Regions from separate parts of the Paenibacillus sp. FSL R5-0713 genome, predicted to be linked through region 2. Evidence: predicted binding sites of a transcription regulator. Region 2 holds the regulator's gene; each other region holds the start of a gene.
The links. The regulator Rex, encoded in region 2, represses fermentation and respiration genes when NADH is low (regulators of the CRP and FNR family bind a similar motif). The targets are predictions, from matches to a motif close to TTGTGAAATATTTCACAA.

Region 1 (4,210 bases), 890 kb from region 2:
GAAGATATCTAATGCGTTCATGCGGGTTTCTGGCTGTGCTTGGTATAAATGCAAGACCGATCTCCGCTTCAACAAGGGCTGTTAATCGTGCAGGCTCATCACCTTCATACACATACTTCGGTACAAAACCAGCGGATTGACATGTAGAATCTACCATATCACGAACACCATAGCCTTGTTTTACCCCAACAAACGACTCGTCCTTAAGCTCGGCTAGTTGAATGCTGCTTCGTTCTGCATATCGATGACCCATAGGAACAGCGACTACGATCGGATCGTCATAAAGTATCTGACATTCGATGTCGTCACCTTGAATCGGAGGGGAGGAGAGACCAAAATCCACCTCGCCCCGATATAGAAGCCTGGACATGTTTTCTAACGAAACCATTTGTACATGAAACTGAATGTCCGGTTGATTTTTGCGAAATTCTCGTAGTATACCTGGCAAAGTACTTGCCGTAGTTACCGCCAATTGCAGTATACCCTGATCTTTGTTGGAGAGGTCAGCGATTTCCCGCTTTCCTTGTTCCAATTCAAATAGGGCTTTTTCAGTTCGCTGAAGAAATGTTCTTCCAAAGTCGTTTAGTCGCAGCTTTCTTCCGATTCGATCAAATAAAGGGACTCCCAGGTCTTCCTCTAATCGTTGTATCGTTTTGCTCAGAGAGGATTGCGTAACATGTAGCCTTCCCGCAGCTTCCGTAACATGCTCGCATCGGGCCACCGTCAGGAAATATTTAAGTTGAAGAAGCTCCATTTGCACCATTCCTTCATTCCTTCTAGTTCATCAAATCATAACATACAATGCGTTGGAATAAATGAATACTTTCAAGTAAGATGACAGCAGAAGAAGGAGTGATGCACTGATGAACGTTCGAAATAAAGGATTGATGTTGGCTGTGGGACTCGGAATTATGTTGAATCCGTTGAATTCCTCCATGATTTCGGTGGCAATCTCCAGGCTACAACAAGTGTACCAACTTGGTTTTACAGCCGTTTCGTGGATCATTTTATCATTTTACATTACCAGTGCTGTCGCTCAACCCGTCATGGGCAAGTGTAGTGATTTGTTTGGCCGCAGGAAGATCTTCCTCATGGGTCTTGTTATTGTTTTTGTATCGTCCATGCTAGCTCCGTGGTCTCCCAGTTTTTCGTGGCTCATCGTATTCCGGATCGTTCAATCGATTGGCACAAGCATGATGGTGGCCGTCGGAATGGCGATTGTAAGAATTAATGTGACTGACAAGCAAGCCACCGCATTGTCTACTTTGGCGATATTCCTCTCCGGAGCAGCGGCCATCGGGCCATTTATTGGTGGAGTATTGATACATTGGTGGGACTGGCACAGCATATTCATCGTTAATATTCCATTTGTCATGGCAAGCTTTGCGTTCGCCTGGAAAACAATTCCGAAGGACGAGTCTTCTCCATCGATCTCTAGTCACATGTCGGTTCGGCAATGGCTTGCATTAATTGATGCACCAGGCATCCTGATGTTTACGGTAGCTTTGGTGACTCTGCTCATCGGATTACTGTCAGTAAATTCTACAGGAGATATTTCTACATGGCATCTGCTGACAGGAGGGATCGGGTTAATTACACTTGTCATGTTCATCCGGCATGAATTAAAAGCAGCCAAGCCATTCATCCCTCTGCGAACGTTTGCCATATATCCCGAGATGACTTGGGTGAATGTACAATACATGCTGGTGAACATCCTGTTTTACGCACTTTTTTTTGGAGTTCCAACGTATTTGAAGCAGGTACGTCATCTCAACGAAGTTCATACAGGAATGAGCATGCTGGCTTTGGGATTATGTTCAGTCATTATTGCTCCGATCGCAGGGCGCTGGATTGACAGATCGGGATCACGGCCAGCTTTAATCGTATCAGCTTGGTTAATGACCATTGGCTCTGTACTCATCGTATTCATGAATGAAACTTCTCCAATCTTTGTTGTCATTGTTGCCTTGGCTTTATTTGGCATAAGTAACGGTCTAAACGCGGTTGGCATGCAAGCAGCTCTGTTCAAAAGCACACCCAAAGAAATGATAGGTGTTTCATCGGGGATTTTTAATACATCACGCTACCTGGGGACCATCATATCATCGTTATTGATTGGTATCGTTATGGGGGATACATTCAATGTGACAGGATTTCAGACGCTTGGAATTATCCTTACGGTATTAGCTGCATCACTGATCATCATGAGCGTACGCCGCGAGGCAGATGCGGTGAGTCCAGAGTAAATAAGCAAGCAAATAAAATAGTGAATCCACGAGCAATACCACGTTTACACCCAATGAATCAATAGCTCTATTGGGTGTATTTTTTGTTTTTCACCAAGTTGTCAGAAAGAGTTGATCCTTTCTTGAACGTTTAGGGTAGAAGACGTGACGTTGATTGAATTAGGTAAAAATAAAGATATAATAATTTTGATTATTAGGTCTCGCATAGCATTTTCTATGCATTTAATATCAGGAATCAACAGGAGTAATCGCAAAGTACATGTGGCAACATATCGTTGTAGCGTACTTTGTGAAAATTTTCTCTTATCCTAAACACACGAATTACAGGAACGTCCTAATCTGATATTAAATGCAACCAGTGAGTAGCAGACCTGATCATAAGCAAATATTTATCACTAAAAATCAACAGATTTTGAAAGGAGGCAACATAAAGAATGGCTATTGATACGGTGTTATGGAGCAGACTGGTGACTGGTTTGACACTCGGATTCCACGTTATTTTTGCAACGCTTGGTGTTGGTGTACCTTTGATGATTGCTATTGCAGAGTTCATCGGTATTCGGAAGAAGGATCACCATTACATATTTATGGCAAAGAGGTGGTCCAGAGGATTTGTCATATCTGTGGCGGTTGGTGTGGTGACAGGTACAGCGATATCGCTGCAATTGGCACTGGTGTGGCCGAATTTTATGAAATTGGCCGGGAATGTTATTGCACTGCCACTATTTATGGAAGTATTCGCGTTCTTTTTTGAAGCGATCTTCTTGGGCATTTATTTGTACACGTGGGATCGGTTCAAAAATCCTTATATCCACTGGTTGCTGACTATACCAGTTGTTGCCGGGGCAGGGATGTCTGCTGTCTTTATCACGACAGTAAATGGATTCATGAACCAGCCTGAAGGCTTTGTCATGGAAGCAGGTCAATTCTTGGCAGTGAATCCTGTACAAGCAATGCTGAATGCGGCGACGTTCTCCAAAGTATTTCATGTATTAAGCTCGGCCTATTTGACAGGAGCTGCTCTGTTAGCTGGAATTGCAGCCTTGGCGATGCTGAGAAAAGGGGTGTCAGCCTACCACAAAAAGGGCCTGAACCTCATGATGGCCGTTGTTCTGGTCTTCAGCTTATTAAACTCCTTAGCCGGAGATGTATCTGCCAAGTTTTTGGCTGAGCATCAACCGGAGAAGCTCGCGGCTGCCGAGTGGCATTTCGAGACGGAAAGCGGCGCGGATCTGATCTTATTAGGATGGCTGAATGCTGAGCATGAAATCATAGGTGCTCTCCATTTGCCGAAAGTGCTCAGCTTTCTTGCCTTTGGAGACTTTAACGCCGAGGTAACCGGGCTGAATGAATTTCCACCCGATGAGCATCCGCCGTTACTTGTGCATTACTTGTTTGATCTGATGGCTGGAATCGGTTTCGCACTGCTTGCGATCTCATCTCTGTATTTCCTGTTTGTGTTCTGGAAGAAACGCAACCAGTTTAACAAGTGGATGCTACGCATGGTTGCACTCAGTGCACCGCTTGCATTTCTGGCCGTTGAGATGGGCTGGTTCTATGCAGAGATCGGGCGGCAGCCCTGGATCATCCGAGGTTATATGCGCGTAGAAGAGGCCGCCACTTCGTCACCGAGTGTACGAATTTTATTTTTCGTCTTCTTGCTTCTGTACATCGTGCTTGGCGTCATCTGTGTGCTCGTGCTGAGACGTTTGTTCAATAACAATTCTGCTGAGCTTGAGATGGAGAAATGGTTGAAAGAGAAGCATGATCAATCAGCCAAGGGAGGGGAGCAGGCCTGATGAGTTATGAATTAATTGGTATATCGGTACTCTGGCTGTTCTTGTATGGCTATCTTATTGTAGCTTCGATTGATTTTGGAGCAGGTTTTTTCGCCTTTTATGCACGCCTGACCAAGCAGGATCATCTGATTAATCGGCTGATTTCCCGGTATCTATCACCGGTGT
Region 2 (4,210 bases):
ACAAAATCAATAAACGTGAATTCGCCACGCCCAAAGAGGATTATTTCACAGCCGCTCAGATGATCGTGTGGCTCACACAGACTGAAACTGGAGATGATGAGGAGCTTAACCTTAGCGGACGCGGAGGCGACTTCTGGGAGACGGTACAGAGCGAATCCGAGTCCTGTCTGGGAAGATCCTGCCCATGGTTCCGCAAATGTTTCTATCATCGCGCCAAACATGAGGCCGGGTTGTCTGATATCGTAATAACCAATCACTCCAAATTGTTTACGGATGTCAAAGCAGCACATCAGTTGTTGCCAGCCTATGAGAGTCTTGTGATCGATGAGGCCCATCATCTCGAGGATGTAGCGGGTAAACATCTTGGAATGCATATGAAATACTTCACGTTGGTTCATACCCTGACCCGTCTGTTCAAAGACAGTCGTAATGGACAATTGCCTATGCTTCGTTCGCAGTTATCCGGGCATGAAAATTCGGTGCAATGGGGCTCCATGGTGGATCAGATGTTCCCGCTGGCTGTTGAGGTGAAGGAGCTTTGGGATCGTATGAGCGATGCCCTGTTCGGTCTTTTGCCTGAACGAAGTGATGCTTCACCGGGAGAGACAGGGCAATTTTCCCTGCGCCTGAAGGCATCTCAGAAACCTGCGAAATGGCAGGAGTTGCAGGATCTGGAGAACCAGATCTATGTGACTCTGGGCGATTTGGTTCGCAAAGGGGACAAATTGCTGCTTGAGGTGAAAGAGGATCAGGATGATTATCAATCGGATAGTCTGATTACGGACATTACAGGACTGCTGAAAGATCTGACCACATTGAAGGAGAATCTGCGATTCTTCATGCGTATGGATGATGCCAAAACGGTGTACTGGATGGAAGCCAGCGGTCAGTTCCGCAGTAAATCTCTTCAACTGTACGCCGTACCTGTCGATGTCAGTGCACAACTGAAGGATTTGTTCTTTGATAAAAAGAAAAGTGTTGTGCTTACATCGGCTACGCTCTCTGTAGATAAGTCATTCCAGTTCATGATTGAGCAGCTTGGCTTACAGGAAGCCTCTGAGAATAATCGGCTGTTAACGTCGATGCTGCCATCACCTTTTAATTATCGTGATCAGGCACTTCTAGTGATTCCGCGTGATTTCCCGAGTGTGAAAGGCAGTGTGGGTGATGCGCACTTTGTCAATATGCTGGTGCAATCACTCGCAGAGACCGCAATTGCCACGCGTGGACGCATGATGGTTCTGTTTACTTCATACAAGATGCTGCGACAGGTCTATGATCCACTGAAGGAGGCACTGTCTGGTAACGACATCTCTTTGTTGGGTCAAGGTGTGGACAGTGGAAGCCGCTCCAAGTTGACTCGCAGGTTCCAGGATGCCAAAGCTACGGTACTCTTGGGCACAAGCAGCTTCTGGGAGGGTGTAGATATCCCGGGAGAAGCACTGACCTGTCTCGCTATTGTGCGTCTGCCTTTCCAGCCGCCGAATCATCCGTTGGTTGAAGCCAAGAGTGAATTGCTCCAGGAGCAAAAGAAAAATCCATTCATGAAACTGTCTGTGCCGCAAGCGGTCATTCGCTTCAAGCAAGGATTTGGCCGATTGGTGCGAACAGCGAAGGACAGAGGTATTGTCATTGTTTATGATACACGTGTGATCGAAGCGTACTATGGCAAATTCTTTTTATATTCATTACCTGGTCCCAAAATGGAGCATATGCTCACGGAGCAGATGGTTCCACGGATTACCGAGTGGTTAGAAAAACCTGTTAATGAACAAGAATAATGGTTGATTTTGTTTGTTATATCATTGCATGACACTATCGTTTGGCGTTAAACTTTATTAGATATTTCCGTATCCGATTAAAGCAGTTGCACGTAAGAACTTATAACCTAAATTACAAAGAGCATTCTGTATAAAATGTCACGTCTATCTTTGAGTTTATACAGAATGCTCATCTTTTCATCTATTATTTTATCGTGGCATTGGTAAGGGGGAGCAAGAATGAAATCGGATAAAATTTCGGAAGCGGTGGTACGACGTCTGCCTGTATACTTGCGCTATTTGAACGAGTTGCATCAGCGTGAGGTGGCTACTGTTTCTTCTCAAGAGCTTGGACAGAGGCTGGATCTGAATCCGGCCCAAATTCGAAAAGACCTGGCTTACTTCGGTGATTTTGGTCGAAAAGGGATCGGGTATGATGTATCCTATTTGATCGAGAAAATTCGTCACATTCTCAAAATTGATCAGCAAATTAATGTAGCTTTGGTAGGTGCGGGTAACCTGGGACAGGCCTTGTCCAACTACAACGCATATCTGAAAGACAACATGAAGATTGTTGCTGTATTCGATGCATATGGACCGAAGATTGGTAGTCAAATCAACAGTTTGACGGTAAAACCAATGAATGAATTGACGGAAGCGGTTAAGACAGATAACATCCGCATCGGAATTATTACAGTTCCGGATACGGAAGCTCAAAATGTAGCCGATCAACTTATTGAGTCGGGAATCGAAGCGATTCTTAATTTTGCACCAACTATTCTAAAAACACCGCCACATATCCGCATTCACCATGCTGACTTTACAACGGATCTGCTTAGTTTGGCCTATTACTTGGAGACTGGAAAGGACGACGAGGAAGATGACAACAAATAGATGGGTAATTCACAACGGCAAATTTGCCGTTAATGAAGGCACTACATGGAACGTGGTTCATGGATACATGGTTGTCGAGAATGACAAGATTGTGCATATTGGTGAGACATTGCCGGATGGAGACGAAAATTGTACCAAAGTGGATGGAAAAGGATTGTTCTTCCTGCCGGGTCTGATCAATACGCATGGTCATGCAGCGATGTCGTTGCTCAGAGGACACGGGGACGATCTTGCGTTACAAGTATGGTTGCAGGAAAAAATGTGGCCGATGGAAGCAAAAATGACTTCTCAAGACGTATATTGGGGAACTTCGCTATCCGTGCTTGAAATGTTGAAAGGCGGAACTACAGCTTTCCTGGACATGTATGATCACATGGATCAGGTTGCCAAAGTTGTGGAACAATCCGGCGTTAGAGCAGCACTGGCACGTGGTGTAATAGGACTGTGCTCGGAAGAAGAGCAATTGCGGAAGCTGGAGGAGTCGGCAGCGTTTGCGCGTGAGTGGAATGGACAGGCAGATGGTCGCATCACAACCGTAATCTCGCCACACGCACCATATACATGCCCTCCTGACTACATAGAGAAGCTTGTACAAGTCGCAAATGATCTTAACCTTCCTCTGCATACACATATGTCGGAAACGCTTCGTGAAGTGGAGCAGAACGTTACAGACTATGGACTGCGTCCTGTGGCACATCTGGAGAAACTGGGCTTTTTCTCCCGTCCATCCCTGGTAGCACATGCGGTGCATCTAAATGATGAAGAGATTGAAATTTTGGCCCGCCATGATGTGGCTGTATCCCATAACCCGGGAAGTAACCTGAAACTCGCTTCCGGTGTTGCGCGGGTACCTGCGTTACTGAAAGCAGGAGTTACCGTGTCACTCGGAACCGACGGACCGGCAAGCAACAACAACCTGGATATGTTTGAAGAAATGAGACTGGCTGCATTGATTCACAAAGGTGTGTCTGGTGATCCGACTGCCGTGCCAGCGGGCGAAGCGTTACTACTCGGAACTTCATATGGTGCTAAATCCATCTTCCTGAACAATACCGGTGCGCTTCAGGTAGGCATGAAGGCTGATTTCATCGCCCTGGACATTGAACAGGCACACTTCTACCCACATACAGACCTGATCTCGCATACGATTTATTCAGCCTCTGCCAAAGATGTGGAGCACGTATGGGTAGATGGGAAACAAGTGGTTAAACATGGCGAATGTCTGACGCTGGATGAAGAACGCATTTTGCGTGAGTCTCAATTGGCATTTGATGGTTTGCTTGCTCGTTAATTGCATTGCGGAGCATCATAGGGAAAGGAAGTTCGGCTTTTGAAGAAAAAAAAGAAGTGGATATGGATTTCGCTGCTTGCACTAGTTCTGATTCTGTTTGGACTTCAGCGTTATTACGTGTATGTCACACAGGACCAGCGTAAGGAAGAAGCGCTCGCCATACAGGCAGCACAGGAGCAACTGGGCATTACATCTTATGATGAATTGCGTAAGTACATCTGGGGTGATAAAGAAGGCTCTGACAACATCTACTGGACCCTGCTTG
Region 3 (4,210 bases), 560 kb from region 2:
TCCTCTGGTGTAGTCACCCCGCCATACATCCGCGGTACGACCGTATACGTTCCATCCTTTTGAATATTGGCGTTCATGCGTTCGTTAACAAAGCGTGATTCCTTCTCGTCTTCATGCGTGTCCGGTGCAATCATGCCAAGATAATAGTTGATTGCCGGGCGACATTTGGAACAACCTTCAGGCTGACTCCATCCGAGTACATTCATGACTTCTTTGGTCGTTTGTAATCCTTTTGCACGAATCTCGGCTACAATCTCATCCCGTCCCATGGAAGTACATCCGCATATGCCCTGTTTGGCTCCACTGCTGAAGCTGTCTCCAAGCACATATTGCAGAATCTGTTCCACAACCGGCTTACATCCACCGCAAGAGCGTGTTGCACCCGTACAGGCTTTGATTTCATCTACAGTAGTGAGGCCCTGGTTGGTAATGACATCAACAATCGTTCCTTTAGTGACCCCGTTACATCCGCAGACGATTTCGTCTTCCGGCATCGTTTCAACAGAGGTTGTTTTCTTATGACCGCCGCAACCTGTACCCATGAGTGAGCTATACAGTTCTTCAGTCATTTCAGTCTGATGTTTGATTAACTTCTGCAATTCGGCAGAATCCGTAATGTCACCGAATAGAACAGCACCAACCATTTTATTATCGCGGAGCAGAATTTTTTTGTAGGTCCGTTTCCAGTCGTCTTTATGCGAAATGACGGTGTGCTCCGGACTGTCGATGAATTCACCAGTTGAAAAGACGTCCACACCCGAAATTTTCAATTTCGTTGATACTACAGAGCCTTCATACGGAGCGGTCTCCACACCGCAGATATGTTTCGCGAGAATCATGCCTTGCTCGAACAATGGGGCAACGAGGCCGTAGCATACCCCTCGGTGCTCTGTACATTCCCCAACCGAATAGACATTCTCAAGGGAAGTCTGCATGTAGTCATTCACAACAATACCCCGGTTCACTTCCATACCGCTTTCACGGGCTACAGCTGTATTCGGTTTGATCCCTACAGCCATGACCACGAAGTCAACATTCAGTACGGAATCATCGGCAAAACGAATGCCTTCAACCCGTTCACCGCCAAGCAGTTCGGAAGTCTGTGCGCCCATTTTGAACCGGATACCCTGACGCTCCAATTCTGCCTTTAACATGGCTGAAGCTTGCGGATCAAGCTGACGCTCCATCAGATCTTCCATCAGATGTACTACGGTAACCTCCATGCCAAGTTGTACCAGACCTTTGGCCGCTTCAAGACCCAGCAGTCCGCCCCCGATCACGGCCGCTCGTTTGTACTGTTTAGCAGCGTCGAGCATGACGTTACAATCGGCGATATCACGGAAACCAACGACACCTTCTTTGTCATGCCCCGGTACGGGGAGAATGAAGGAGTTGGAGCCTGTTGCAATGATAATTTTGTCATAAGGAAAGCGAGTTCCATCCTCCGTAATGACCTCAAGTGTATCCGAATCAATTCGGGCTACAGTTGTTCCAGTATGGAGTGTAATACCATAATCTTCATACCAGTGGAGATCATTCAGCACGATGTCATCCAGTGTTTTACTGCCTTCCAGTACATATGACAACATAATGCGGTTGTAGTTAGGATAGGGCTCTGTGCCAAAAACGGTAATATCAAATCGCGTAGTTAATTTCAAAATTTGTTCGACGGTACTGATTCCTGCCATACCGTTACCAATGATAACGAGTTTCTCTTTTTTTCCGTTCATGTGTGTATGCCTCCTTGAATAGACGCTGTACATTACCTGCAATTTTAGTGGTTTATATTTGAAATTATACAAGGTGTTGACGATAATTTATGTGATTTAATTCACTAATAAAGATAGAAGAGTCATAAATTTAATAGTGTGAGCCCCATCACAGAAAGTGATATTTATTTTTATATAAATAAGAAATACGAACTATTGTTCTTGTTTTGGTTTCGTTGTACTATCAAAAGTGGGCTATGTATGTTCCCTATTTCTTCGAAAGGACGTTTTTGCATCATGATGGGAAGATCCCACCTGATTATCGGGACAGGCGTTTCGCTATCTGTACTTCAATTGGCTGGTATGCCGGTGACTGCACCCGCAGTTACGGTTGCTCTGATTGGTTCGTTATTGCCTGACATCGATGAGCCGAATTCGCTGCTGGTATCGAGAGCCTTGCCTAACAGTCTCATCAGGCTGTTACAGACCGTTCTTTTGCCGACAGCTGTGTTTGTGTACTTCTATGTTCATGCCAAACCATGGAACCTGCTGCTTGCAATTCTCATTGCACTCGTGTCATTCCTGCCTTCGCGTTCTCTTCGCAAAGTGTTGATGTTCACCATTGGACTCGGCCTGGTGTTCTACGGCCACGCATTTGCTCCGTGGAATCTGATTGCAGGCAGCCTGCTTATGCTGTGCACCACACTAACGCATAGGGGGTTGACGCATACCTTGTATGGAACTGCGGTCTGGGCTGGTTTACTTTACAGCACCTCGCAACAGCAGGGGCCGGAAATCTGGGTAGCAGGAGGTACGGCGTATGCCATGCACCTGTTGGCCGATTCATTAACCAATCGTGGCATTCGTCCGTTACCACCGCTCAAGTGGCGCATACGAGCCAATCTGATGAGCACAGGAACCAAACATGGAGCCGTTGTAGAGAATGTCTGCATTGTGCTTACCCTTATTTTGGCGTGGTTTGCGTTCTCGCCATTATTTCTGTAATGATACATAAAATGCCAGTCCGGTGAATCGGATTGGCATTTTGATGTGTTCATTTTCTCCAGATGCTGCGATTTTTACTGTTAGGACTTACAATAAGATCAGGTTGAAGTAGGTGAGCCAGTGAGTGTTCCGATGTCAGTAGAGCCATAAACAAATAAAACAACAAGAATAAGCACAATTAACAGTTCGGCAAACCCGGTTCCGTCAAACTCGGACATGATGTCCACCTCATTTCTTGGCGATTAGGAATTGATTCTCTGTTGAAATGCCTGTATAACATCATTCAGCGTCATATCGCCGCCGGTTTCATCCAGGAATTGTACCAGTTTGTCTGAATTGGAGGGTGTGACCTTTCGAAGTGTTTTATATTGACCAACCAATTCCACAACCAATGTAGCCTCACGAAACAACGTGACAGCATCCACTCTCAACTTTCCGCTCACCAATAGCGCTGCTACAATCAATTCGAGATTTTTTCCCTTGAGGTTTCCATTAAGGAGGGTATTAGCAGCGTTTGGTTTTTTGTTAGAACCTTTATTCGATTTTCCGTTTCTTCCCACTGCCATAACAGGTCCCCCACTGGTTGGTGTTTGGTTATTGATCTTCCATTATCGTATATCTTATGTGGCATTCTCCATAATGTTCGACCTATTAATCTAGTTGATTAAACCAAAAAAAGAGACATCCCGGTCTGACGGGACATCTCTTTCAGGCATAATTATTTAAGTGTTTTCCATGTAACTGAACTACGCGTTATCAATAATGGTATTCATCGTTGTCCGATCAAGACCTTTAACGAGTTTTACAATCAATTCTTTGGCCGCATCGTAGTCATCCGTATGAATGATGGAAGAAGAGGTATGGATATAACGTGCACAGATCCCAATCACTGTTGAGGGCACACCAATGCCGCTCAGGTGAACTTGACCTGCATCAGTACCGCCTGGTGAGATGAAATACTGCATTTTGATCTGATTCGATGAAGCCGTATCTTGAACATATTCCACCATTCCGCGATGAGTGAACATACCCGGGTCAAAAATACGAAGTAATGCTCCTTCTCCGATATGTCCAAATGACTGTTTGTCACCTGTCATATCATTCGCCGCGCTACAGTCAAGCGCGAAGAAGATATCAGGCTGAATCAGATTGGCCGCCGTACGTGCACCGCGAAGCCCCAGTTCTTCCTGAACCGTTGCACCAGCATAAAGTGTGTTTGGCAGTTTTTCCTTGTGTAACGCTTCAACCAGTTCAAGTGCAAGACCTACGCCGTAACGATTATCCCACGCTTTGGCCATGATTTTTTTCGGGTTCGCCATCGGCGTGAATTCACAGATTGGCACAATCTGCATCCCTGGATGAATGCCCCAGGATTCTGCTTCGGCACGGTTGTCTGCTCCAATATCGAGATACATGGAATTCAGATCAACAGGTTTGTTCCGCTGGGACTCGTCCAGCAAGTGTGTAGGTGTGGAACCTACAACTCCGGTAATCCG
Region 4 (4,210 bases), 1.9 Mb from region 2:
AGGGCAGGATGCTTTCCGATCCGTAGGTCTCGGACAATGCAGTGAACTTGGTCGTAATCTCCCTGATTGCTTCATCCCAACTGATTCGTTCGAACTTGCCTTCACCCTTGGCTCCAACACGTCTCATCGGATATTGCAGACGCTCGGGGTGATATACCCGCTCCGTCATATTTCTAACTTTATTACAAATGGCACCCTTGGTTATCGGATGGTCCGGATTGCCTGCCACCTTCACAATTTTACCGTTCTCTTTATGTAGTAACAGACCACAAGTGTCTGGACAATCGAGCGGGCATACCGCTGCAAATACCCCATTCTCCTGATCGATCATCGTATGGCTCCCCCTCTTCAAAAGCTATCCCTATATCATATCTTCTTCGAGGTTATCACGTAAAGAGAGCAGTATTTTTTTGCTTCATATTCACCGCTATAGCGGCTTCAAAATATTTTTAAAAAAATGTTATGCCAATTGATTCAACTTCAGAATTCAGGGGTAAATTAAAAACAAGGCATTAGGCTAGTGTTTCCCCACTTCCTCCTCATGCCATATCATGGACCACTCCCGAAATTCGCCATGAACAGGTTTCGTTCCCCCGAACCTTTTCATGGCGAATTTATTTTGCGTTAAAATCGAACAAAGACACCACAAAAAAGACTCCGACCTGCTCCTTCACAGCATCTTCGCCATGAAACGGAGCAAGATCAGAATCCTCTTCACTTCTAAGTGATATGAAGCACAAGTTTCGGGTCGTGCATTGTAATGTTATTCCGCTACGCCTGCTTGCTCAACATCACTCTAGCCTCCGTCTCCACAGGTTCAATTGACGTCGCTACCTCTGGTTTCACTTTAGGCTCAGCTTGGCGCAGGTACACCACCCAATAGGCTGCAGCTACAAACAGAGCACCTCCAGTCAGATTCCCAAGCCATACCGGAATGAAATTCATTACATATTGGCCCCACGAATAATGCCCTTCAAAGATTGCCGCCGGGATAAGGAACATATTAGCCACAACGTGCTGGAATCCAATGGCCACAAACGCCATCGTTGGAAACCAAATGCCCAGTACCTTGCCACTCATCGTATCCGATGCATAAGATAGCCACACGGCCAACGCGACCAACCAGTTACAGCCGATACCGGAGATAAAAGCCTGCAGGAATCCGTCATGCAACTTGTGACCAGCCATATCCACCACTTTAGCCAGATATACCCCCTCTCCAGTCAGACCAAGTACATGTCCAAACGCGTACGCGACAAACAAAGCTCCAACAAAGTTACCAATCGTCACTAATGTTAGATTTTTCAACATGCTACCTACGGATAACTTTCGAGCAATCGTCGCGAGCGGAACAGCCATCATGTTACCTGTCAGCAGCTCTCCACCACCTATGAGTACTAGCATCAATCCAACCGGGAACACCGCCGCACCGATCAGATTAACCAAGCTTCCCCACTCTGCCGGCGCAGATGCAATCACCCGAATATCCAGTAGAAAACCCAGCGCAATAAAAGCACCTGCCAGAAAACTAAGCACCAGTACAGAAGACACCGGATTTTGAGCCTTCTTCATGCCTGTTTGCGCCGTATATTGAGCAACCTCAAGAGGTGTTTTTGCTGCCATATCATTCATCCTCTCCTTCATTGTTCTTCGTGGAATAAAACACCTGAACTTCTTTGTTGATACGTTGAATGCCATATCTCAATTGTATATGGGTCTAGCACGAAACTTTGTGCAAATTATCACAATGTAATTTAAAAATATGCTTTTAAGATCGTCTTCGAAGTTATGACAGCAAGAGTATATTAAGGTCTATTTTTAAAAAAAATCACAAAAAGACTGACGATATACTCGCCAGTCTTCCTTTTCCTTTATGATCGTCTGCCTTGTTTCGTAAGCTCGGCAGTTATTGTACATGTCGCATTTTCGGACAACCCTGACTTATCCTCGTATGTCGTCTGTCATGCTCATGCTTAGCATGGATTCTGCTTCCTTACACCATTGCTGGTGCTTTTACTTCTACCGGTGGCAATGCTTGCAGACCCGCCGTGTTCAGGAAGTTCCACGGTTTGTTGTAGTGTGGCTGGAAGAAGAAGTCGATGAAGGCCAGCTCATCTACGGTCATATTGTTTTGGATGCAGACCGAGATCGTATTAATCGATTGGGTCAGATCAACCTGGGACATCACCTGTGCTCCAACGATCCGACGAGTAGCCTGCTCATATACCACTTTGAGCAACAGTTTCTCCGCCGTTGGCATGAACTCCGGACGATAGCTGTCTTCCAGTACTACCGACTCCACAATCAGACCTTCGTCAGCAGCAGACGTTTCCGTCATCCCCGTACCAGCAATATTTTGCTCATATATTTTGATACCCGATGTTCCTTGTGTACCCATATACGGTGTCGTAGGACGAACCAGGTTACGGGCTACGAGTGTACCCATCCGCACGGCGTTAGTCGCGAGTGGAATGTAAGATGCTTTACCTGTCGGGTTGTAATGAATGGCGCAGCTGTCACCCGCAGCGAAGACGTCTTTTTGACTCGTTTGCATATATTTATCCACGATGATTGCGCCGTTTGGCAGCATATCCACTTGGCCTTTGAGCAGCTCGGTATTTGGACGGAAACCAATGCAGAGAATAACCAGATCGGTTTCGAACTCTCCTTTGGACGTAATCACCTTGGTCACTTTGCCATTCTCTCCAGTAAACTTCTGTACCGTTTGACCGAGAGCCAGCTTGATGCCGCGTCCAGTCAGCGTATCTTCAATTGCATCTGTGAACTCAGGATCCAGATATTTGTTCAAAATCCGGTCCACACTGTCGATCAGGGTAACTTCCTTGCCGTTCATCTGGAAAGCTTCCACCAATTCAACGCCGATATATCCGGCACCTACAACGGTAACACGTTTGGCATCTTTGGCTTTTTCAATAATTGTGTTGGAATGATTGTAATTTTTACAAAGTAAAATGTTGTCCATCTCAATGCCTTCAAGCTTCGGAACGACAGGCCATGAACCAGTGGTCACGATCAGTTTGTCAAACGTATCTTCAAATTCTTCCCCGGTTTGCAGGTTTTTAGCCTGAAGGGTATGGCCTTTGGCATCAACTGCTGTAACTTCATGAAGCATCTTGGTTTCAACACCAAGCTCTGCCAACTGATTAGGCGAAGAATAAAACAAGCCGTCAGGATCTTTCACAACCCCACCTACGTAGAGCGCAATGCCACAAGATAGGAAGGAGATGTTGTCATTGCGCTCATACACGGTAATGGTAGCATCCGGGTACAATTTGGCGGTATTTACGATGGCTGCGGTCCCTGCATGTGTACATCCGATAACTGCGATTTTCATTAAAAGTTCCTCCTCGAAATATATAAATGAGTTTGAATATAACGTTATTATAGTTGTGAAATATTTCACTTCCTGTTCGAGACTGTGTATGTGATTTATTTCACTTTATACACTCATTATAATGTGATCTTTTTCACATTGCAATAGGTTGAGCAAAAAAAAATTGTCGAAGGAGGTCACTCGCTTTATTTTAAGCCTTTCTTCCCTTCATTGTATTGATTTCATTGTCCCCGAATTTAGGTTGGTTTATGCTATGCAAATGGCTACCGCAACTCCTTGTCGTTCAATGTTTGTCGTACTCTGCGTGGTTCCTGTCTCGCTTGAAGTCCCCCTGATGAGAACTGCAGGAAATATCCCCTATGCTGCTCTGCTGCTCCTGCCCATTCTCCACACCCGATATGATTAAAACGGATGTTTCTCCTCTCTAACAAGCCACGTATATAAAATAATCAAAGAAGCCTGTCCTTGCACATGCAAGGACAGGCTTCTCAAACAATCATGGTTTAACCGAGCAATTTCTCAATATCTGCGATCATTGTCTCCGGAGATTCTTTCGGTTCAAGACGACCGACCACTTCACCTTCACGGTTAACAAGGAACTTGGTAAAGTTCCATTGGATGTCGCTCGTTTCACCTGCGCCAGGTTGTTGCTCCTTGAGGTATTGGAACAGGGGATGTGTATCCTCACCATTCACATCTACCTTCGCAAACACCGGGAAATTCACACCATAGTTAATCTGGCAAAATGACTCGGCTTCCTCGCTTGTACCTGGCTCCTGCCCTCCAAACTGGTTACAAGGGAAACCCAGTACAACAAGACCCTGATCGCGATAACGATCATAAAGTTTTTGCAAT

Region 1: the regulator Rex is predicted to act here: its motif matches at 2,534-2,551, upstream of MKZ12_RS15015 (cytochrome ubiquinol oxidase subunit I).
Region 3: the regulator Rex is predicted to act here: its motif matches at 1,820-1,837, upstream of nirB (nitrite reductase large subunit NirB).
Region 4: the regulator Rex is predicted to act here: its motif matches at 1,731-1,748, upstream of MKZ12_RS27570 (formate/nitrite transporter family protein).

What each region holds. Positions count from the first base shown of each region.
Region 1 covers NZ_CP150229.1:3,350,879-3,355,088, forward strand. Annotated here, with positions in the region: gene MKZ12_RS15005 (LysR family transcriptional regulator) at 1-754, opposite strand, end outside; gene MKZ12_RS15010 (MFS transporter) at 864-2,246, shown strand; gene MKZ12_RS15015 (cytochrome ubiquinol oxidase subunit I) at 2,681-4,045, shown strand; gene MKZ12_RS15020 (cytochrome d ubiquinol oxidase subunit II) at 4,045-4,210, shown strand, end outside.
Region 2 covers NZ_CP150229.1:4,237,326-4,241,535, reverse strand. Annotated here, with positions in the region: gene dinG (ATP-dependent DNA helicase DinG) at 1-1,781, shown strand, start outside; gene MKZ12_RS18775 (redox-sensing transcriptional repressor Rex) at 2,001-2,654, shown strand; gene MKZ12_RS18770 (amidohydrolase) at 2,641-3,945, shown strand; gene MKZ12_RS18765 (DUF5590 domain-containing protein) at 3,985-4,210, shown strand, end outside.
Region 3 covers NZ_CP150229.1:4,798,275-4,802,484, reverse strand. Annotated here, with positions in the region: gene nirB (nitrite reductase large subunit NirB) at 1-1,730, opposite strand, end outside; gene MKZ12_RS21415 (metal-dependent hydrolase) at 2,007-2,714, shown strand; gene MKZ12_RS21410 (hypothetical protein) at 2,957-3,280, opposite strand; gene MKZ12_RS21405 (M42 family metallopeptidase) at 3,461-4,210, opposite strand, start outside.
Region 4 covers NZ_CP150229.1:6,185,897-6,190,106, forward strand. Annotated here, with positions in the region: gene MKZ12_RS27565 (molybdopterin oxidoreductase family protein) at 1-331, opposite strand, end outside; gene MKZ12_RS27570 (formate/nitrite transporter family protein) at 772-1,623, opposite strand; gene MKZ12_RS27575 (FAD-dependent oxidoreductase) at 1,994-3,355, opposite strand; gene MKZ12_RS27580 (glutathione peroxidase) at 3,859-4,210, opposite strand, start outside.